DNA from 2 places in the Cellulomonas fengjieae genome. Region 1 is predicted to be linked to the other one. Evidence: predicted binding sites of a transcription regulator. Region 1 holds the regulator's gene; the other holds the start of a gene.

Region 1 (11,437 bases):
ACGTCGCCGACCGGGCCGGAGAGGGTGACCTCGTTGCCACGGACGTGGATGTCGACACCGGTGAACCCGGACTCGATGGTCCGCAGCACCTCGTCCCGCAGGCCGAGCAGCTCGACCATCGAGACCTCGGACGGGACGCTGATCCGGTGCTCGACGCGCGCGGGCGCGCCGGAGGCGCGGGCGTCTGATGTGAACTCGGTCATGTGCTCGGCGTGCGCCGTGCGCTCCTTAGGTCGGTGCAGGTTGCATGCAGGTGCGTGCGGATCGGTGCCGCGGGTGCGACGGTCGCCAGTCTACGAGGAGGCACCCACAGGATTCCCCCACTGCGGCGGTTCAGCTCCAGCGACCGAGTCGCTCCGCCAGGAGGGCGAGCGCCACGGGTCCGGCGGTGGACGTGCGCATCACGTGCGGGCCGAGGCGCACGGCTCGTGCCCCCGCCTCGACCAGGCGACCGAGCTCACCGTCGCCGATGCCGCCCTCCGGCCCCACGACGACGAGGCACTCGCCCGACTCCGGCAGCGGGGCCGACGCGAGGGACTGCGTCGCGGCCTCGTGCAGGACGAGAGCCGCGCCGCCGCCGTCCGCGACGGCGCGGACGCGCTCGACCAGCCCGCGCGAGTCGAGCGCGGTCTCGACCTCGGGCACCCGTGCCCGCCGCGACTGCTTGGTGGCCGCCCGCACGGTGCCCAGCCAGCGGGCACGGCTCTTGGCCGCCCGGTCCCCGCGCCACACCACGATCGAGCGCTCGGCCTGCCAGGGGACGACCGCGTCGACACCCACCTCGGTCGCGGCCTCGATCGCCAGCTCGTCGCGGTCGCCCTTGGCGAGCGCCTGCACGAGCACGAGCACCACCGCGGGACGCTCCTCGACGACCCGCTGCTGCACGTGCACCAGCACGCCGTCACCGCTCACCGCGCCCACCACCCCGCGCAGGCGCACCCCCGCGCCGTCCACGACGTCGACCCGCTCCCCGGGGCCGCGCCGCTGCACGACGCCGGCGTGCCGTCCCTCGGCCCCCTCGAGCAGGTAGGTGCCACCGTCGGTGACCGCGTCGAGCGTGCCGGGGTCGGCCAGGAAGACGGGCGCGCTCATGCCGCGCCCGGCGCCGGCACGCTCACCGGCCGGAGAGCTTGTCGCGCAGCTTGGCGAACACGCCGGAGCTGGAGGCCGCGAGCCGGGACTCGGGGCGCTCCTCGCCGCGCAGCGCCGCGAGCCGTCGCAGCAGCTCGGCCTGCTCCTCGTCCAGCGCCGTCGGGACGTGCACCTCGACGTGGACGTGCAGGTCGCCGCGGCCGGGGGCGTGCAGGTGACCGACGCCCAGGCCCTTGATCGACACGATCTGGGACGGCTGGGTACCGGGACGCAGGTCGACGTCGCGCGGACCGTCCAGCGTGTCGAGCGTGAGCACCGTGCCCAGGGCGGCGGCGGTCATCGGCACCTCGAGCGTGGCGTGCAGGTCGTCACCGCGGCGCACGAAGGTGTCGTGCTTGCGCTCGCGCACCTCGAGGTAGACGTCGCCCGCGGGACCGCCGGCGGGACCGACCTCGCCCTGGCCGGTGAGCTTGATCCGCGTGCCCGTGTCCACGCCGGCCGGGACGTCGACGCTGAGCGTCCGGCGCGAGCGCACGCGGCCCTCGCCCGAGCACTCGGTGCACGGCTCGGGGATGACCGTGCCGAACCCGTGGCACGCCGCGCAGGGCTGCGTCGTCATGACCTGACCGAGGAACGACCGGGCCACCCGCTGGACCGAGCCGCGCCCGCCGCAGACCTCGCAGGTCCGGGGCGAGGTGCCGGGCCGGCAGCATGAGCCGTTGCACGTCGGGCACAGCACGGCCGTGTCGACGGGCACGTCCTTGTGCACACCGAAGGTGACGTCCGCGAGGTCCAGGTCGAGCCGCACGAGGGCGTCCTGACCGCGCCGGGCGCGCGGGATCGGGCCACGCTGCGCGGCGGCGCCGGTGGCGGCACCGAAGAACGTCTCGAAGATGTCCTGGAAGCCGAACCCGCCGCCCATGCCGCCCCCGGGGGACGACGGGTCGCCGCCCAGGTCGTACGCGCGGCGCTTCTCGGGGTTGCCGAGCACGTCGTAGGCGCGCGAGACGTCCTTGAACCTGTCGTCGGAGCCGGCGTCCGTGCCCGCCACGTCGGGGTGGTGCTCGCGCGCGAGCTTGCGGTACGCCTTCTTGATCTGCTCCGGCGTCGCGTCACGCGGCACACCGAGGATCTCGTAGTAGTCGGTCACAGGAGGGTCTGCTCGCTTCCAGCGTTCGTCGTCGGGTGTGTCGCTGCGGGGGTCTCTGCAGGGGTCTCGGTCGGGGTCGTCGCGGGGGTCGTCGGGCCTGTCACTGGGCGAGGATGCGGGTCAGGTACCTGGCCACCGCCCGCACCGCGGACATCGTGCCGGGGTAGTCCATCCGCAGCGGCCCGATGGAGCCGATGCGCGCGACCGAGCCACCACCCTCGTCGCCGTAGCCGGTGGTGACGAAGCTCGTCTCGACCAGCCCCTCGTGCTGCGTCTCCCGGCCGATCCGCACCGCCACGGCCGCGGAGTCCTCGGCCATCTCCGAGAGCAGGCGCAGGAGCACCACCTGCTCCTCGAGCGCCTCCAGGACCGGCCCGATGGCGCGGACGTCGGAGCTGCCTGCGCGCGCGAGGTTGGCGGTCCCCGCCAGCACGACACGCTCCTCGCTCTCCTGGGCCAGCGTCTCCTCGACGACGCCCACGGCCGCGTGCACCAGCGGGTGGTCGTCCGGCGCGAAGGCCTCGGTCAGCTCGCTCAGCACGACGGGCAGCTCGGACAGACGGCGCCCCGCCGCGCTGACGTTGAGCCGGGTCCGCAGGCGCGCGACGACCGACTCGTCGAGGTCCGAGACGAGCTCGAGGGTGCGCTGCTCCACGCGGCCGGTGTCGGTGATGATGACCACCAGCAGGTGACGCGCGCCCACCGGCACCAGCTCCACGTGCCGCAGCGCCGAGCGCCGCAGCGACGGGTACTGCACGACGGCGACCTGCTGCGTGAGCTGGGCGATGAGCCGCACCGCACGGTCCACGACGTCGTCGAGGTCCTGCGCGCTCTCCAGGAACGCGCCGATCGCCCGGCGCTCCGGGCTCGACAGCGGCTTGATGGTCGAGAGCCGGTCGACGAACAGGCGGTAGCCCTTGTCGGTCGGGACCCGGCCTGCGGAGGTGTGCGGCTGGGCGATGTACCCGCCCTCCTCGAGCGCCGCCATGTCGTTGCGGATGGTCGCGGGCGACACCCCGAGCGAGTGCCGCTCGACGAGGGCGCGCGAGCCCACCGGTTCCTTGGTCGCGACGTAGTCCTCGACGATCGCGCGCAGCACGTCCAGCCGCCTGTCCTCGCTCATGCCGCCTCCTTCGCCCGATCTCGTGGGTAGCACTCGTGCTCGTCGAGTGCCAATCCTACGCCGCGCACCCGACACCCACGGGGCGTCCGCCGCGTGCCTCGACCGTCACGCCGGCACGGACCTCTAGGCTGCCCGGGTGAACGAGGACCGCTACGGCTCGGACGTGCTCGGGGGCTCCGGGCAGACGCACCACCGGCCTGCCCGCACCAGTCGCCCGCAGGCCGCCGAGACCGGCCTCGTCGTCGAGGAGGTCACCACCGGGTGGGTCGGTGCGGTGGTCCGGGTGGAGAAGTCCGGCGGCCAGCACGTGGTCGTGCTCGAGGACCGCCGCGGCCGCACGCGCACGTTCCCGCTCGGTCGCGGCTTCTGGGTCGACGGCGAGCCCGTCGCGCTGACCGCACCCGTGCGAGCCTCCGCGCCGGCCCGCCCCACCCGCACGGCGTCCGGCTCGGTGGCGGTGCACGACGCCCGCGCCCGCGTCGCCCGGGGCAGCCGGATCTGGGTCGAGGGCAAGCACGACGCCGAGCTCGTGGAGAAGGTCTGGGGTGACGACCTGCGGCTCGAGGGGGTCGTGGTCGAGCTGCTGGACGGCGTCGACAACCTCGCGGCGGCGCTGCGCGACTTCGCACCCGGGCCCGGTCGCCGCGTCGGCGTCCTCGTCGACCACCTGGTCCCCGGGTCCAAGGAGACCCGGATCGCCGACGAGGCCGTCCGCGGGATGCCCGCCGGCTCGGTGCTCGTGCTCGGGCACCCGTACGTCGACGTCTGGCAGGCGGTGCGTCCCGAGCGCGTCGGCCTGGATGCCTGGCCGGTCATCGAGCGCGGCACGGAGTGGAAGCGGGGCATCCTGCGCGAGCTCGGCTGGCCGGCCGACGAGCAGGCGGACGTGGCGCGCGCGTGGCAGCGGATCCTGCGCTCCGTGCGCAGCTACGCCGACCTGGAGCCCAGCCTGCTCGGCCGCGTCGAGGAGCTCATCGACTTCGTCACCGCATGACGGTGCCCGGCCGCCGAGGCGGACCGGGCACCGTCCGGACGTCGCCCGTCGGTCGGGCTGGTGCGACGTCCGTCAGGCGGAGATCGGGTCGCCCAGGAGCCGCTTGAACAGGAACGCGGTCGCCACGAGCACGACGGGGAGCGCCACCAAGAGGCCGACGCCGCACACGATCGCACCGGCGAAGACGACGACCACGGACAACAGGTAGAACAGGATCGTCGTCGACAGGTTCGCCACGATGAGCTGGTAGCTCGCCTTGATCGCGTCGACCGGGCTCAGGTGCTTGTCGATCACGAACCAGAAGGTGAACAGCAGCAGGAAGCCGGCCACGAACGAGAGCAGCTGGCCGAAGAACGGCACGAGGTTGAGCACGATGTTGATCGCGGCCAGCAGCAGCGCGGTCAGCAGGACGGGACCCGGGTCCGGGAACTTGAAGAAGTCGCCGAACGAGATCCGCCGGCCGTCCGTCACGTCGAGCGCCGCCCGGATGAACGCCGCCTGGACCAGGTAGCCGATCAGGAACGCCGCCGCCGAGACGACGAACGCGCCCAGCGACGCGACGATGCTGAGGGTGGGTCGCATGCCGCGACCGTCCGGGTCGAGCAGGGCACCGAAGCCGCCGAAGATCAGCGAGAGGACCACCAGCACGATCGCGGCCCCGACCAGCCACACCAGCGCGGCGCCGACGAAGATGCCGCCGAACTGCGTGAACTTCTTCCAGCCGTAGGAGAACGACTCCCCGATGGGCGACGGCGGCACGGCTTGGCCGTAGCCGGCCGCCGGTGGCGGGAACGCCCCGGGCTCGGCGTAGCCGGGCGGGTACCCGGCGGCCGACGGCTGCCCGTACGGCGGCGAGCCTGCGGGCGGCTGCCCGTACGGAGGCTGGCCGTACGGCGGGGAGCCGGCCGGCGGCTGGCCGTAGGGCGAACCGGTCGACGGCTGCCCGTACGGCGGTGCCGGCGGCGCCTGAGGTGTCGGCGGCGCCTGAGGTGTCGGCGGCGCCTGAGGTGTCGGCGGTGCCTGAGGTGTCGGCGGCGCCGAAGGCGCGACGGGGGGTGCGGGAGACGGGGCGACCGGTGGCGCCGCCGGCTCGACCGGCGGGGTAGGCGGTGTGGAGGGTGTGTCCGGGCTTGAGCCCGGGGCGGGTTCCGGTGCGTCCGGCTCGGTCGGACGGGACGGTGCCGGCGACCCCGTCCCCGGGTCGGCGGGGCCGGTCGGGTCCGGCTGGGCCGGGTGGTCGTCGTCGCGCGGCGCAGTGCCGCCCGGGTTCTCGCTCATGCGTGGCCTCCCTGGTCACAGGGCGGTCGTCGCCCTCTGCCAGGGAACCCGCGGCGGACCTGGCGTGTCAAGGAACGCGGCCGCTGGTCGCCCCTCGGCGGCTGCGTCCCGTCGGCACGCGCTGGCCAGGCGCCCTCGGTAGGCTGCGCGTGCCGTGAGCGCACGGCCGACCCGAGGAGCGACGACCCATGTCCTACGACGACCACCGCCCTGCCTCGAGCGGCGCGGACCAGGCCCGCACCTGGGCGATGCTGGCGCACCTCGGAGGGATCCTGGCGTACTTCTGGATCGGCTGGCTTCCCGCGCTCGTCGTCTGGTTGGTCAACCGCGAGAAGAGCACCCTCGCCGTCGCCGAGGCCCGCGTCGCACTCAACTTCCAGCTCACGGTCCTCATCGGGCTCGTCGTGTGCACCATCCTGCGCTCCGTGCCCGTGCTGGGTGTGATCGGCCGGATCGGGTTCATCGCGATCAGCATCGCGAGCCTGGTGCTGAGCGTCGTGGCGGCGCTCGCCGTCCAGCGCGGTGGCACCTACCGCTACCCGTACAGCATCGAGCTGGTCCGATGACCGCACCCTGGACCGGTCCCGTCTACGGGCCACCCCCGCTGCGACCCGACGAGGAGCGCAACTGGGCGATGCTGGCCCACCTGCTGGCGCTGCTGGGCGGCTGGGTGGCCCCGCTGGTGATCCTGCTCGCGTTCCGCGGACGCGGACGCTATGTGGAGGACCAGGCCAAGGAGTCGCTGAACTTCCAGCTCACGCTGCTGCTGGCCGTCGTCGCGGTGGTGGCCGTCACCCTCGCGACCTTCGGCCTGGCCGCCCTGGTGCTCGTGCCGGTCCTCGGGCTCGTCCAGCTGGTGTTCCCGATCCTCGGAGGGGTCGCCGCCTCGCGGTTCGAGTGGTACCGGTACCCGGTCAGCCTCCGCATGGTGAGCTGACCGGCGGACCTAGCGGTCGCGGCCCGTGTGCGTCGCGGCCCGCACGAGGACGAGCGCCAGGGCGAGCAGGACGATGTTCTGCCCGTACCCGCCCGACGGGCGGGGCGTCATCTCGGTGACCGACGCGAAGCCGACCAGCGCCCGCGCGACGACGGCCGCGCCGCCGACGGCCGCCACCCGCCTCGGGTCCCAGGCGGCCGACCGCGACCAGTGCACGACCACGGCGCCCGCCACCCCGAGGACGCCCACGCCGACGGCGACGCCGAACCAGGTCGGCGGCACGAGGACGTACCCGACGGCCGCGGTGAGCACGAGGCAGAGCACCGCCACCGGTGGCGGCACCCGTGCTCCCGTCGGCGTCGGCAGGGTCCGGCGGCCGAACGTGAACGCGGCCCCGACCAGGACGCCGACGACCAGCAGCGCGCCGACCAGCTGCGCGGCCGAAGCCCGGTCGCTGCCCGCGCTCCTGACGTCGGACCAGACGAGCGCGGCAGCGGCGGCGTACAGCACCGTCGCAGCGACCAGCCCGGGGGCTCGAAGCCACGAGCGCCGCGGTCCGGGCCGGTCGAGGCCCTCGACCAGCGCGATCGGCGCCGCGAAGCTCCAGACGGCGTGTCCGACGAGGAAGTTCAGCGCCGTCGCGGCGCTCAGCCCGAGCGGAGCGACGAACGTGGGACGCAGCTGCTCGGCCCAGTCGTCGTAGCCGGCGTAGGTGGTGGCGAACAGGGACTGGTCGACGACGCCGGCCTGCAGGGTCCCGGCCGCGGCCGCCAGCGCCAGGATCCCGGTCCAGTGCAGGCGCGCACGTGCGGCGATCTCCCGGATCAGCAGGGCGGGGGCCCCGTACAGCGGCGCCAGCACGAGCAGGCCGACGAGCAGCGCCGCGGGGTCCCCGGTGCTCGCCGGGTCGTAGGCCTGCAGGTACTCCGCGCACACGGGCGCGGTGACCAGCAGCACGAACGCCAGGATCCGGGGCCGCGCGCGCGACGCGGGCGCGGGCGGCGAGGCGGGGTCCATGAACGGCATCGTCGCGGCCGACGGCTCGCTGCAACACCCCCGTCGGACGGAGACCGGCCTACCTCAGGGTGGAGGTGCCCCGAGGACTCGTCAGCCGGCCAGGTCCCGGACCACCGCGTCCGCGAGCAGCCGACCGCGGCGGGTCAGCACGACGCGCCCGCCGATCGCCGCGCGGCCGTCCACCAGCTCGTCGGCGACGAGTCCGGCCACCGCCGGGCGCGCCCGCACCGGGAGGTCGTCGAGCGCCAGGCCCCCGGCCAGGCGCAGGCCGAGCATCAGCCGCTCGAGCACAGCCCCCTCGCCGCTGACCGTCTCCCGCCCGGCCGCCGGGCTCAGCCCCCGGTCGAGCCGGTCGGCGTACGCGCGCGGGTGCTTGACGTTCCACCAGCGCACGCCGCCCACGTGGCTGTGCGCCCCGGGACCGACGCCCCACCAGTCGTCGCCGCGCCAGTACGCGAGGTTGTGCCGGCAGGCGTCCGCGGGCGTCCGCGCCCAGTTGCTGACCTCGTACCAGTGCAGGCCGGCCGCCTCGAACAGGTCGTCCGCCAGCTCGTACTTGGCCGCCTGGTCGTCGCCGTCCGGCAGCTCGAGCTCGCCGCGGCGCACCTGCACGGCCATCCGGGTGCCGGGCTCGACCACGAGCGCGTAGGCGGACACGTGGTCGACGCCCGTCGCGAGCGCCGCCTCGACGCTGGTGCGCCAGTCGTCGAGCGACTCCCCCGGCGTGCCGTAGATGAGGTCCAGCGAGACCGCCAGCCCCGCCTCGCGCGCCCAGCGCACGACGTCGGGGATCCGTCGGGGGTCGTGGGTGCGGTCCAGGGTCGCCAGGACGTGCGGGACGGCCGACTGCATGCCGAAGGAGACGCGGGTGAAGCCGGCGTCGGCCAACGCCTGCAGCGACTGCGGCGTGACCGAGTCGGGGTTGGCCTCGGTGGTCACCTCGACGTCGTCGGCGAAGCCCCACGCGTCCCGGACCCCGCCGAGCATCCGCGCCAGGTCGGGCACCGACAGCACGGTGGGGGTGCCGCCGCCGACGAAGACCGTGCTCACCGGCCGCCTCGGCAGGTCCGCGAGGACGTCGGCCGCCAGGGCGATCTCCCGCAGCGCGGTGTCCGCGTAGGCGTGCTGGTTCGCCCCGCCGCCCAGCTCGGTCGCGGTGTAGGTGTTGAAGTCGCAGTACCCGCAGCGCACCCGGCAGAACGGCACGTGCAGGTAGACGCCGAACGCCCGCTCGGCGACGCCCGCGCGCACCGAGCCTGGCAGGCGGCCGTCGTCGGGAGCGGCGTCGCCGTCGGGCAGGGCTGCCATGCTCAGGTCACTTCTTCTTCGCGTCCTTGCCGCCGGCCGACCCCGCGGGCTCGCTGGAGAGCGCGGCGATGAAGGCCTCCTGCGGCACGTCGACCCGGCCGATCGTCTTCATGCGCTTCTTGCCCTCCTTCTGCTTCTCCAGCAGCTTGCGCTTACGCGTGATGTCGCCGCCGTAGCACTTGGCCAGGACGTCCTTGCGGATGGCCCGGATGGTCTCGCGGGCGATGATCCGGGCGCCGATGGCCGCCTGGATCGGCACCTCGAACTGCTGGCGCGGGATGAGCTCCTTGAGCTTGGCGGTCATCATGACGCCGTACGCGTAGGCCTTGTCGCGGTGCACGATCGCGCTGAACGCGTCGACCGTCTCGCCCTGCAGCAGGATGTCGACCTTCACCAGGTCCGCGACCTGGTCACCGACGCGCTCGTAGTCGAGGCTCGCGTACCCGCGGGTCTTGGACTTCAGCTGGTCGAAGAAGTCGAACACGATCTCGGCCATGGGCAGCAGGTAGCGCAGCTCGACGCGGTCCTCGGACAGGTAGTCCATGCCCTGCAGGTCGCCGCGCTTGGTCTGGCACAGCTCCATGATCGCGCCGATGAACTCGCTGGGCGCCAGGATCGTGGCCTTGACCACCGGCTCACGGACCTCACCGATCTTGCCCGTGGGGAACTCGCTCGGGTTGGTGACCGTGACGACGCTCTTGTCCTCGAGCGTGACCTCGTAGACCACGTTCGGGGCGGTCGAGATCAGGGCGAGGTCGAACTCGCGCTCCAGCCGCTCGCGGATGATCTCGAGGTGCAGCAGGCCCAGGAAGCCGACGCGGAACCCGAAGCCCAGCGCGACGGAGGTCTCGGGCTCGTAGTTCAGCGCCGCGTCGTTGAGCTTCAGCTTGTCGAGGGCGTCGCGCAGGATCGGGTAGTCGGTGCCGTCGATCGGGTACAGGCCGGAGAACACCATCGGCTTGGGGTCGGAGTACCCGCCCAGCGCCGAAGCGGCCGGCTTGCTGGCGTTGGTGACCGTGTCACCGACCTTCGACTGGCGCACGTCCTTCACGCCCGTGATCAGGTAGCCGACCTCGCCGACACCGAGCCCCTTGGTGGGCACCGGCTCCGGGGAGATGACGCCGATCTCGAGCAGCTCGTGGGTCGCGCGCGTCGACATCATGACGATCTTCTCGCGCGGGTTCAGGTTGCCGTCGACCACCCGCACGTAGGTGACGACGCCGCGGTAGGTGTCGTACACGGAGTCGAAGATCATGGCGCGGGCGGGGGCGTCCGCGTCACCCGTGGGCGGCGGGACGAGCTCGACGATGCGGTCCAGCAGCTGCTCGACGCCGGCACCGGTCTTGCCGGAGACCCGCAGGCAGTCCTCCGGGTCGCCGCCGATGAGCTTGGCCAGCTCCTCCGCGTACCGCTCGGGCTGAGCGGCTGGCAGGTCGATCTTGTTCAGCACCGGGATGACCGTCAGGTCGTTCTCCAGGGCGAGGTACAGGTTGGCCAGCGTCTGGGCCTCGATGCCCTGCGCGGCGTCGACCAGCAGCACGGCGCCCTCGCAGGCGGCCAGCGACCGGGACACCTCGTAGGTGAAGTCGACGTGCCCGGGGGTGTCGATCATGTTCAGCGCGAAGGCGTCCTCGCCGACGCCCCACGGCATGCGGACGGCCTGCGACTTGATGGTGATGCCGCGCTCGCGCTCGATGTCCATCCGGTCCAGGTACTGCGCACGCATGGCGCGCGAGTCGACCACGCCGGTGAGCTGCAGCATGCGGTCGGCCAGCGTCGACTTGCCGTGGTCGATGTGCGCGATGATGCAGAAGTTGCGCAGCAGCTCGGGCGCGGTGGCCGCGGGGTGGATGCGCGACGACGCGGCTGCACTCGGGATCGGGGACAAGCGAACTGCTCCTGGGCGTCGGAGTCGGGCAGCGCACGTGCTGGCGCCTTCCCGACGAACGGTGACCGGTGACTGCCTGTCGGCCGTCGGTGGTCTATCCCACCATGGTCCCATGACCACGGACCGGGCCGATGCGCCGCCCGACCTCCTGTCGGTGCTCGGCGCCCTGCAGGCGGACTTCCTCGCCACGATCCCGCTCGTCGACCCCACCACCCCCGTCCCGTGGTGCGGCCGCTGGCGCGTGCGGAACCTGGTCGTCCACCTCGCCCGCATCCACCACTGGGCCGCAGGGCAGGCCCGCCGCAGGCAGGAGACGCCGCTGGGCCGCGGCCCGTTCGACCTCGAGGACCTCTACGCCACCTGCGCCGCCGAGCTGCACGACACCCTGACGGCGCTCGGCCCGGACACACCCGCGTGGACCCTCGACGACACCGGGACGGCGTCGTTCTGGCATCGCCGCCAGACGCACGAGACGCTCGTGCACCTGTGGGACCTGCGCACGGCGGGCCGCCTGGACCTCGCGGCGGCGCCGACGCTGTGGGCCGACACCGTCGACGAGGTCGTCACGGTGCTGCAGCCCCGCCAGGAGCGGATGGGCCGCATGGACGCGCTGCCCGCACCCGTCGCCCTGGTGGCGCCGGACGTCGACC
Region 2 (11,437 bases), 2.0 Mb from region 1:
ACCGAGCCCAGGCTGAGGCCCGCGAAGAGCTGTGAGACGAGGGCGTCCATCCGGACCCGTCCTTCCTGTGAGAGAGGGGTGGTGACCCGGCGCCCACCGCGGGCGCCGGGTCACCCGGTGTCAGGAGAGGCCCTCGGCCCAGTCGTAGCCCTCGAGGAACGGGTCGGGCTCGATGGGGCCGTCCGACGACCACTCGGTGTAGATGAGCCCGTCCGGGCCGATCTTGCCGATGAGCGCGGTCTTGGCGATGTGGTGGTTGTCGCCGTTGACCGTGACCGTGCCCTCGGGGGCGTCGAAGGTCACGCCGTCGGCGGCCTCCTGCACGGCGGCGACGTCGAACGACTCCGCCTTCTCGACCATGCCCTTCCACAGGTAGAGCGACGTGTAGGCCGCCTCCATCGGGTCGGACGTCACGCGGTCGTCGCCGAACTTGGCCTTGAACGCCTGGACGAACGTGGTGTTCTCGGGGCTCTCGACCGTCTGGTAGTAGTTCCACGCGGTGAGCTGGCCGACGATGTTGTCGATGCCGATGCCACCGACCTCCTCCTCGGCGATGGACACCGAGACGACGGGCAGCGTGTCCGCGGCCAGGCCGACGTTCTTGTACTCCTTGAAGAACGCGACGTTGGAGTCGCCGTTGAGGGTGTTGAACACCGCGTCGGCGCCCGAGCCCTTGAGCTTGTTCACGATCGTGGCGAAGTCGGTGTGCCCGAGCGGGGCGTACTCCTCACCGACGATCTCGACGTCGTTGGCACCGGCCCAGGCGACGATCTCCTTGTTGGCCGTGCGCGGGAAGACGTAGTCGGACCCGACCAGGAAGACCTTCGTCTTGCCCTGCTCCTTGAGGTACTCCATGCCGGGCAGGATCTGCTGGTTGGTCGTCGCGCCCGTGTAGAAGATGTTCGGCGACGCCTCCAGGCCCTCGTACTGGACCGGGTAGAAGAGCAGGGAGTCCTTGGCCTCGAAGACGGGGAGCATCGCCTTGCGCGACGAGGACGTCCAGCCGCCGAACACCGCGGCGACGCAGTCGGACGAGATGAGCTTCTCGGCCTTCTCGGCGAACACGGTGGGCTCGGAGGCGCCGTCCTCCGCGACGATCTCGAGCTGCTTGCCCAGCACGCCGCCGCCGGCGTTGATCTCCTCGGCGGCCAGGTCGAGGGAGTCCCGAACCGTCTGCTCGGAGATCGCCATGGTGCCGGACAGCGAGTTGAGGAAGCCGATCTTGACGGTGTCGCCCGACGTGTCGACGCAGGACGCCGACGACGCCGAGCTGTCGGCGCCCGGGTCGTCGGAGGTGCGGGCGCCACAGCCGGCGACGCCGAGGGTGACGGCCAGGGCGGCCGCCGGGAGGGCGAGAGCGCGCGTGCGGAATCTGGTCAACGGAGATGCCTTTCGCTGAGGGAAGCTCTGGGGCAGTGCCGGACTCGGGCCCCGGGCAGCACGCGACACCGCGCTGTGTCCCGCGCTGTATACATCCCTGTGCCCATGGGTGATGAACCTAGGGACGGGGTGTTTCCGGGAGGGGTCGGCCCCCGTAAACGGTCTGTTTCGGACCGGTCCCGGTTGCGTCACGGTGCCGGAGATACCCTCGACGGATGCCGCACCTGCGCCCCCTCGACCAGTCGTCGAAGCTCAAGAACGTGCTCTACGAGATCCGGGGGTCCGCCCTGGACGAGGTGGTCCGGCTCGAGGCCGAGGGCCACACGATCCTGCGCCTGAACACCGGCAACCCCGCCGCGTTCGGGTTCGAGGCCCCGCACCAGATCGTGCGCGACGTCATCGCCGCGATCCCGCACGCGCACGGCTACACCGACTCGCGCGGGATCCTGTCCGCCCGCCGCGCCGTGGTCACGCGGTACGAGACGGAACCCGGCTTCCCGGAGATCGACGTCGACGACGTCTACCTGGGCAACGGCGTCTCCGAGCTCATCACGATGGTCATGCAGGCGCTCCTAGACGAGGGCGACGAGGTGCTCATCCCGTCGCCCGACTACCCCCTGTGGACCGCGATGACCTCGCTGTCCGACGGGGTGCCCGTGCACTACCGCTGCGACGAGTCCGCCGGCTGGGAGCCCGACCTGGAGCACATCCGGTCGCTGGTCACCCCCCGGACCAAGGCGATCGTCGTGATCAACCCGAACAACCCCACGGGCGCCGTCTACTCGCGCGAGGTGCTGGAGGGGATCGCGGCGATCGCCCGAGAGCACAGCCTCCTGCTGCTGTCCGACGAGATCTACGACCGCATCCTGTTCGACGGCGCCAAGCACATCCCCATGGCCGCGGTGGCCCCCGACCTGCTGTGCCTGACGTTCAACGGCCTGTCCAAGACGTACCGCGTGGCCGGCTACCGGTCGGGCTGGATGGTCGTCACGGGCCCGCGGGAGCACGCGGCCGGGTTCCTCGAGGGCATCACCCTGCTCGCCTCGACCCGGCTGTGCCCCAACGTGCCCGCCCAGCACGCGGTGCAGGCCGCGCTCGGCGGGATCCAGAGCATCGACGCACTCGTCGCGCCCGGCGGCCGGCTGCACGAGCAGCGCGACGTCGCGTGGCGCGGGCTGACCTCGATCCCCGGGGTCGACTGCGTCCGCCCCGACGGCGCCCTGTACCTGTTCCCGCGGCTCGACCCGGACGTGCACGAGATCCGCGACGACGCCCGCCTGGTCTACGACCTGCTGGTCAGCGAGCACATCCTGCTGGTGCAGGGCACCGGCTTCAACTGGCCCACCCCCGACCACCTGCGCATCGTCACGCTGCCGGAGGCGCGGGTCCTGGCCGAGGCCGTGGAGCGCATGGGCAACTTCCTGTCCAGCTACCGGCAGTGAGCCCTACGACTCCTCGACCACCGGCACGTCGGTGATCCGGAACGGCTGCACCCCCAGGTCGATGGAGACCGTGTCCGTGAACTCCTTGCGCTGCGCCGGGGAGTCCACGACCACCGACTCCGTCCCGGGGTCGGGCCAGACCACCGTCACCCGGATCGTCGTGCCGGGCTCGGGTCCGTCGACGATGCGGTCGGCGAGCGGGGAGCGACGCTCCTCGCCCACCAGGTAGTCGACGGGGTAGAACCGCTGCTCGCCGTGCACGAGGGTGAGGTTCGTGGCGGCCTGCAGCAGCGCCGCGTCCAGCGAGCCCCGGGCGCCCCACGGGCCGGCCGAGAAGAGGGAGCCGTCCGCCTTCTGCGCGCCCGCGGTGTTGCTGACCTCCACGCTCCCCACGAGGAACCTGCCGACCCGGCGGACCTCACGAACCCCGATGTCGACCGGCACGCCGTTGCCCGAGTCGATGGTCACGGTGCCCTCGCCGGAGGCCACCGGTCCGGTCGTCTCCGGCAGCGTGCCCGCCGGGGCCTCCGAGGTCTGCGTCGCCTGCTCCTGCAGCGTGGTCAGCACCAGCTCGACCCGCCGGTTGACCGCGCGCTCCTGGTCCGACGTCCCGCGGGCGGCCGGCTCGCTCTCGCCGCGGCCCTCCACCGACACGTCGAACGCGCCGAGGTCGGCGATCGAGGCGAGCCGGTCCGCCACGGCCTGCGCCCTGCGCTCCGAGAGGGCCTCGTTGTAGGCGTCGTCCGCGACGTCGTCGGTGTGGCCGACGACCGCGAGGGATCCCCCGTCGTACGCGGCGACCTGCTGCGCGGCGGCCGTCAGGGCAGCGTCGGACTGCGGCCCGAGGTCGGCCGAGTCGACGCCGAAGAGCACGTCCGAGCCGATGGCCACCGTGACGGTCTCCTCCGTGCTCCGGGTCCGCACCTGCCCGCCGGCCGACTCGCTGTACGTGTCCAGGGCGGCGACCGGCGCCGTCGCCACGGCATCCTCATGGATCTCGGACACCGGGATCGTGAGCACCCCAGCGTCCTCCGCCTCGGTGACGGGCACCCCCTGCACCAGGCCGCCGCCATGGGGAAGCAGCACGCCGACGGTCGCGGTGGTGGGCGCCGCGAAGGCGACGTACTGCACCTGTGTCTCCTCACCCGCGGCCTCGGCGGCGGCGTCCGTCGCGGGGCCACCCACGGACATCACCCACGTGGCCAGTGCCCTGTCGTTCGCCGTGCGCGCCGGCGTGGCGACGGTCCCCTCCGCCAGGTCCACGAGTCGCACACCGTTCGCGCCGGGGCTCGACGAGATGAACACGTCCCAGAGACCGGTCTGCAGCTGCGCGTCGGCCGGACCTGCGATCCGCAGCACCCCGACGTCGTCCGTGACCGCGACCGGGCCGATCTCGAGGGACATCGGCTCGCCCCCGAGCACGACCTCCGCCGTCACCGGGTCCGCGGCGGCGGGCGTCGGGCTGGCGCTCGGGCGGTCGGTCTGCGGCGGCACCGGCGGCTCGTCGGGGCTGCACGCGACGCACGCGAGCACGGCGAGGACCGCGGACAGCGACGTCCGGACCGTCGTGCGGGCTGGGTGGGGCACTCTGCACTCCTGGGATCGGCGCGCCCGGCGGTCGAGCACGTCGAGATGGTGCCATGCCCGAGGGCGTCACGAGGCGCGTTTCCGCAGGCAGGGACAGCAGGACGGGCCGGCCACCCGAAGGTGACCGGCCCGCTCTCTGCTTGGGGATGACCCCTCAGCGATGTCAGCTGCGGGTCAGAACCCGCCGCCGAAGTCCTCGCCACCGCCGCCACCGGCCGGGGCCTGGTTGCGCTCCGGCTTGTCGGCCACGACGGCCTCGGTGGTCAGGAACAGTGCGGCGATGGACGCCGCGTTCTGCAGGGCGGAGCGCGTGACCTTCACCGGGTCGTTGACGCCCGCGGCGAGCAGGTCCTCGTAGACGTTGGTCGCGGCGTTCAGGCCGTGACCGACGGGGAGGTTGCGCACCTTCTCGGCGACGACGCCGCCCTCGAGACCGGCGTTGATGGCGATCTGCTTGAGCGGGGCCTCGATCGCGAGCTTCACGATCGCAGCACCGGTCGCCTCGTCGCCCTCGAGCTTGAGGCCCTCGAACGCGGTCTTGCCGGCCTGGATGAGCGCCACGCCACCACCGGCGACGATGCCCTCCTCGACGGCCGCCTTGGCGTTGCGGACGGCGTCCTCGATGCGGTGCTTGCGCTCCTTGAGCTCGACCTCGGTGGCCGCGCCCGCCTTGATGACGGCGACGCCGCCGGCGAGCTTGGCGAGGCGCTCCTGGAGCTTCTCGCGGTCGTAGTCCGAGTCCGAGTTCTCGATCTCGGCACGGATCTGCGAGACGCGGCCCTGGATCTGGGCGTTGTCGCCCGCACCCTCGACGATGGTGGTCTCGTCCTTGGTGACGACGATCTTGCGCGCCGTACCGAGGACCTCGAGGCCGACCGTGTCGAGCTTGAGACCGACGGTCTCGGAGACGACCTGGCCGCCGGTGAGGATGGCCATGTCCTGCAGCATCGCCTTGCGGCGGTCGCCGAAGCCGGGGGCCTTGACGGCGACCGACTTGAACAGGCCACGGATCTTGTTGACGACGAGCGTGGCCAGGGCCTCGCCCTCGACGTCCTCCGCGACGATGAACAGCGGCTTGCCGGCCTGGATGACCTTCTCCAGCAGCGGCAGCAGGTCCTTGACGTTCGAGATCTTCGACTCGACGAGCAGGACGTAGGCGTCCTCCAGGACGGCCTCCTGGCGCTCCGGGTCGGTGACGAAGTACGCCGACAGGAAGCCCTTGTCGAAGCGCATGCCCTCGGTGAGCTCGAGCTCGAGGCCCAGCGCGCTGGACTCCTCGACGGTGATGACGCCTTCCTTGCCGACCTTGTCGAGCGCCTCGGCGATCAGGTCGCCGATCGCCTGGTCGCCGGCGGAGATGGCGGCCGTGGCGGCGATCTCCTCCTTGGTCTCGACGTCCTTCGCCTGCGCGAGCAGGGCAGCGGTGACGGCCTCGACGGCCTTCTCGATGCCCTTCTTCAGCGCGATCGGGTTGGCGCCGGCGGCAACGTTGCGCAGACCCTCACGCACGAGCGCCTGGGCGAGCACGGTGGCGGTGGTGGTGCCGTCGCCTGCGACGTCGTCCGTCTTCTTGGCGACCTCCTTGACGAGCTCGGCACCGATCTTCTCGAAGGGGTCCTCGAGGTCGATCTCCTTGGCGATGGAGACGCCGTCGTTGGTGATCGTGGGGGCGCCCCACTTCTTGTCCAGGACGACGTTGCGGCCCTTCGGGCCGAGGGTCACCTTGACGGTGTCGGCGAGGATGTTCAGTCCCCGCTCGATGCCGCGACGGGCTTCCTCGTTGAAGGCAATGATCTTGGCCATGGGGCTGTGATCCTTCACTGGGTTCGGTTCGGCCGACGGTGCCCGCGACGGACGGACGCGCCACCCGCGGTCTTGTCCCGCGTGCGACGGCCCTCACCGGACGGCCGTGGTGATTCTGTCACTCTCCACCGGAGAGTGCTAAGTCCAATGGTTAGCACTCGACCCCCGAGAGTGCAAGCAGCGTTCGCCCAGAGCAGGGCCTGCGCCGGCCCCGCGGCCGCTATCGTGCGCGTGTGCACCATCACGACGTGGGCGCGGTCACTGCCGCTCGGCGTGCCCGCGGGACGGTCGTGCCCGTGCGCCGCGCGCGCCACCTGCACCGGTCCCGCCGCGCCGGTGGGCTGGTGGGCACGGCGCTCGTCGTGGCGGCGACCACCGCGCTCGTCGCCACCGTCCCCACCGGGGCGCTCGCGACGGCGCCCCCCGCCACCGCGGCCGTCTTCGGCCCGCCCAACCCCGCGTACGCGACGATCCCGCTGTACCTCGAGGGCCTGACCACGTTCCCCGGGGGGCTGCGGGTACCCCTCGCGGTCGGCACCGACGCCACGTTCCTGCCCGGCACGCACGTGGTCGACCCCGCGGCGAGGACCCTCCAGCAGGTCGTCGCCGGGGCGCCGTGGACGGGGCACGGCGCGACGGCGAGCGCGGCGGCCACGGTCGCGCAGCGCCAGCGCGCCTGGCTCGCCTCCGGCACCGTCCCCGGCCTCGGCGGGCCGTACGAGGACATGGCGCGCGCGGCGCTGCTCGACCTGCACACGCTCCAGCTCCCGGACGGCGCGGCCGTCGCCGCGTGGTCGCAGAAGTGGCGGTACGTCTGGCCGCGCGACGCGTCGTTCGTCGCCGTGGCGCTGGCCCGGACCGGCCACGTCCCGGACGCCCTGGAGATCCTCGGCTTCCTGGAGCGGGTGCAGTCTCCGGACGGCTCCTTCCAGGCGCGGTACCTCCCGGACGGTTCCGGGCCCCCGGACGAGCGCGGCATCCAGACGGACGGCACCGGCTGGGCGCTGTGGTCCGCCGGCCTCGTGCTCGCGGAGATCGCCGACCCCGGCGAGCGCGCCGCGGCGGCCACCCGGCTGCGCCCCCTCCTGCAGCGCTCCACCCGCCACGCGATGGACCTGGTCGCGCACGACGGCCTGCCGCCCGCCTCGCCCGACTACTGGGAGGTGCCCGAGGACTCCCTGACCCTGGGCACGGTGGCGCCGCTGGTCGCCGGCCTCCAGCAGGCGTCCGAGCTGCTCGTGCTGACCGGCGACGACGCGCTGGCCCGGGACGCCCGGGACGCGTCGGTCCGCACCCAGGCCGCCGTGGTCCGCGCGTTCGGCGGCACCGGGTTCGCCCGGTACGCGGTCGGCGGCCACGCCGACGCGGCGAGCGCGTTCCTGCTGCCGCCGTTCGTCACGACCGCGGTGCCGGGCGTCGAGGAGGCGTGGCGGGCGTCCGCGACCACGATGCTGCGTCCCGCCAACGGGCTCGCGCCGGGTGCGGGCTGGCGCCAGGACGGCGTCTCGTGGACGCCCCAGACCTCGCTGTACGCCTGGGTCGCGGCCGAGAACGGGGACCGGGAGCGCGCGGAGGGGTGGCTCACGTTCCTGGACGAGCACCGCACGCCGTCGGGGTCGCTGCCGGAGAAGGTCCTCGCGGACGGCTCGCCCGCGGCGGTGGCGCCTCTTGGCTGGAGCGCCGCGTGCGTGCTCCTCGCGCTCGACGCGCTGGAGTCCCGACCCGACGCCGCCGGGTGAGGCGCAGAGTCAGGGCGGTCAGGCGTCCCGGTCAGGCGTCCCGGTCGGGCGCTCCGGTCAGGCGTCCGGGTCCGTGACCAGGACGACGGTGATCGCGGTGCCGCCGTTGGGCGCGCCGGCCGTCACGGTGGCCACCCCGAGCGTCTGCGCCACCAGGTCCGCCGTCACCTTCTGGTCCTCGGAGGCGTAGTAGACGACCGAGTCGTCCGTCGTCGCCTCGATGTTGCCCGTGGTGACCGCGGTGAAGCCGGCGGTCGTGAGCTCCTCCGCCTGCTCCGCGGCGAGGCCACCGATCCCGGCGGCGTTGAGCACGACGATCGGCGTGTCCATGACGGGCTGGGGCGCGACGGGCTCCTCGACCGGCGGCGTCTCCGCAGCGGTCTCGCCCTCGGTCGGCGCCTCGGGTGACGGCTCCACCGCCGGGTTCGACGTGCCGGGGAGTGCCGGGAGGTTGCCGTCCCGCGCCGCCAGGTTCACCAGGGTGAACGCGAGCACCGGAGCGACGACGAGAACGACGGCGAACGGCCACCACCTGCTCCACGCCGACCGCGGTGCGCGATGGACCCCGCGGGGGACGTCGGGATTCGAGGGGACGTCGAACTCGTCCTCGGGATAGGAGTACTCCGCCTTGCTCACGGCGGACAGGCTAACGGCTCATGCGGCGGACCCGGGTCCACCCAGGGGCGGGCACGTGCCGTGTCACGTGCGACGACGTCCGCTGCCGTCGCCGGATCAGGAGTCGCCGAGGCGGCGGGCGGTGCGGGCGCGCTGCCGCGAGGAGCGCATCCGACGCAGGCGCTTGATCAGCATGGGGTCGTGCGCGAGGGCCGCCGGGTCGTCGATGAGGGCGTTGAGCACCTGGTAGTACCGGGTGGCCGACATGTCGAACAGCTCGCGGATCGCCGACTCCTTGGCACCCGCGTACTTCCACCACTGCCGCTCGAAGGCGAGGACCTGCTCGTCGCGCTCGGAGAGCCCGTGCCCAGTGCGCCCCTGCCCAGTGAGCCCGTGCTCCGCGTGGCCCTCGGACCGGGCGCCGGCCTGCGGCAGCGATCCGATGGTGATCGTCGCGGCGTCCATGCGTCCTCCAGTGCTCTCTCGCGGCTGCTCTCGTGCCGCACACCCGACGGGTCTGTGCGACGTGCGCCATCGTACGGCGGTAATGACACGGCTGTCATTACGGTCGGCGCGTCGTCCCCCGTGTGCCGCGCGCCGACGGCGCCCGCCGCCACTGGGTAGCCTCGCCGACGTGAACGCCGCAGCCCTCGACCAGCTCGTCGCGCCCGACTGGGCCGTCGCCCTCGCCCCCGTCGAGCCGCAGCTGCGCGCCGCGGGCCAGTTCCTGCGCGACGAGGTGGCCGCCGGTCGCGCGTACCTGCCGGCCGGTGACGCGGTGCTGCGAGCGTTCCGCCGACCGCTCGCCGACGTCCGGGTGCTGATCGTGGGACAGGACCCCTACCCCACGCCGGGGCACCCGATGGGGCTGTCGTTCTCCGTGCAGCCGCACGTCCGGCCGCTGCCCCGCTCCCTCGTCAACATCTTCACCGAGCTCGTGGCCGACGTGGGCGTGGCGCCGCCCAGCAGCGGGGACCTGTCGCCGTGGGCCGACCAGGGCGTGATGCTGCTGAACAGGGTGCTCACGGTCCGGCCGGGTGAGCCGGCGTCCCACCGCCGCCGCGGGTGGGAGGCGGTCACCGACCGGGCGATCGCCGCCCTCGTCGAGCGCGGCGGGCCGCTGGTCGCGGTGCTGTGGGGCCGCGACGCGCAGGCGCTGAAGCCTGCGCTGGGCGCCGTGCCGACGGTCGAGAGCGTGCACCCGAGCCCGCTGTCGGCCAGCCGCGGCTTCTTCGGCTCGCGGCCGTTCTCGCGCGTGAACGAGCTCCTGGTGGCGCAGGGGGCCGACCCCGTCGACTGGTCCCTGCCCTGAGCCCTGCGCTGTTCCTGCGTTGTTCCTGCGCTGCCGCGCCGTCGCGGCCCTCAGGTCCCCGCGACGATGCCCCAGGACGCGGCGGTCAGGGTGTGCGCCGTCCACACGTCCCGGTCCAGGTGGTCCACCACGCCCGGGGACAGCACCACGCTGGACCGGTGCTGCACCTCCTCGTCGTCGCGGTAGAAGATCACCGCCTGCTGCCCGGCGCACCCCTCCGGCACGTGGTCGAAGCGGGCCCCCGCGAGCGAGTAGGAGCCCGTGCCGGGGCTCAGCTCGACCTCGTAGCCCCAGTCGACGCTCGCGGCGTCGCAGCCGGATCCCGCGGCCCCCGGGACCACCGTCTGGTCCGCGAAGCGCTCGGCGGCCAGCATGCCCGCCACGGCGAGCGCCGCGAGCGAGCTCGCCCAGAAGAGGCGCTCGGACGGCGGTCGCACCCGCCAACGGGTCGACGTCATGACGCTCCCCTCCATGGGCGCGGTCCTGCGCGTGGAGGCGTCGCCTGCATCCTGCGGGTCGCCGGCGTCGCAGCACGTTCGCTGCGACGCACCCCGTCCCGTCACCGGGGCAGGGTCCTCACCCCCGTCGATCGGTCGGCGGAGGTCCCGGTTGAGGAGTCCGTGCGCACGGGCACAATGTCCCGGTGAGCAACCAGACCCCGCCCTGGTCCCGGTACGTTGCGCTCGGCGACTCCTTCACGGAGGGCCTGTGGGACTCTCCGGACGGCCCCGAGGCGCCGCAGCGCGGGTGGGCCGACCTCCTCGCGGCGCACCTCTCGGCGCGCCGGTCCGCCGCGGGCGAGCCGCCGCTGCAGTACGCGAACCTCGCGATCCGCGGACGGCTGCTGCGGCCGATCCTGGTCGAGCAGGTGCCCGCCGCGCTCGCGCTGGGCCCCGACCTGGTGAGCCTGGTCGGGGGCGGCAACGACACCCTGCGGCCCTCGGCCGACGTCGACCGGATGGCCCGCAACCTCGAGGACGCCGTCGTCCGGCTGCGGCGGGCCGGGGTGGACGTGCTGCTCGCGACCGGGATGGATGCGGTCGACAGCCCGCTGATGCGGGCGACGCGCAGCCGCGTCGGGATCTACAACTCGCACATCTGGTCGATTGCGCGCCGGCACGGCGCGTACGTGGTGGACGTCTGGGGCATGCGCTCGCTGCGCGACTGGCGGATGTGGAGCGAGGACCGGATCCACCTGACGACCGAGGGGCACGCCCGCGTGGCGCAGGCGGCCCTCGTCGGCCTGGGTCTGGCCCCGGACCAGGAGGACTGGGACGACCCGCTCACGCCCCTGCGGCCGACGCCGCGGATGCGCAAGGCCCGCGAGGACGCCGCGTGGGTGCGCGCCCACGTCTACCCGTGGGCGACGCGCCGGCTGCGCGGCAGGTCGTCCGGTGACCAGCGCGTCCCCAAGCGACCGGACCTCTCGCCGCTCGACTGAGCAGGGCTCAGGGGCAGTTCAGCAGCATGGGCGTCGCCTGGTTGGCGGCGTACCCGCGCACCTGGAAGGTCCGCGGGACCCAGAGGGACGTGTAGTCGTACGCCCAGGAGCTCGAGCC

Evidence for each region. The regulator HrcA, encoded in region 1, represses chaperone genes, less so after heat shock. The targets are predictions, from matches to a motif close to TTNGCACTCGNNNNNNNCGAGTGCNAA.
Region 2: a site for HrcA is predicted at 6,364-6,390, ahead of groL (chaperonin GroEL). Genes of this name have one in related genera too.

The regions. Positions count from the first base shown of each region.
Region 1 is NZ_CP074404.1:2,416,921-2,428,357, forward strand. It holds gene KG102_RS11170 (PhoH family protein) at 1-203, opposite strand, end outside; gene KG102_RS11175 (16S rRNA (uracil(1498)-N(3))-methyltransferase) at 334-1,092, opposite strand; gene dnaJ (molecular chaperone DnaJ) at 1,115-2,242, opposite strand; gene hrcA (heat-inducible transcriptional repressor HrcA) at 2,343-3,365, opposite strand; gene KG102_RS11190 (DUF3097 domain-containing protein) at 3,502-4,359, shown strand; gene KG102_RS11195 (hypothetical protein) at 4,432-5,118, opposite strand; gene KG102_RS11200 (DUF4870 domain-containing protein) at 5,826-6,203, shown strand; gene KG102_RS11205 (DUF4870 domain-containing protein) at 6,200-6,574, shown strand; gene KG102_RS11210 (hypothetical protein) at 6,584-7,591, opposite strand; gene hemW (radical SAM family heme chaperone HemW) at 7,682-8,899, opposite strand; gene lepA (translation elongation factor 4) at 8,907-10,787, opposite strand; gene KG102_RS11225 (maleylpyruvate isomerase family mycothiol-dependent enzyme) at 10,900-11,437, shown strand, end outside.
Region 2 is NZ_CP074404.1:440,332-451,768, reverse strand. It holds gene urtB (urea ABC transporter permease subunit UrtB) at 1-50, opposite strand, end outside; gene urtA (urea ABC transporter substrate-binding protein) at 121-1,380, opposite strand; gene KG102_RS02095 (pyridoxal phosphate-dependent aminotransferase) at 1,596-2,822, shown strand; gene KG102_RS02090 (OmpA family protein) at 2,826-4,409, opposite strand; gene groL (chaperonin GroEL) at 4,584-6,212, opposite strand; gene KG102_RS02080 (glycoside hydrolase family 15 protein) at 6,461-7,951, shown strand; gene KG102_RS02075 (LytR C-terminal domain-containing protein) at 8,009-8,587, opposite strand; gene KG102_RS02070 (DUF3263 domain-containing protein) at 8,684-9,031, opposite strand; gene KG102_RS02065 (uracil-DNA glycosylase) at 9,201-9,878, shown strand; gene KG102_RS02060 (hypothetical protein) at 9,929-10,336, opposite strand; gene KG102_RS02055 (SGNH/GDSL hydrolase family protein) at 10,522-11,319, shown strand; gene KG102_RS02050 (hypothetical protein) at 11,327-11,437, opposite strand, start outside.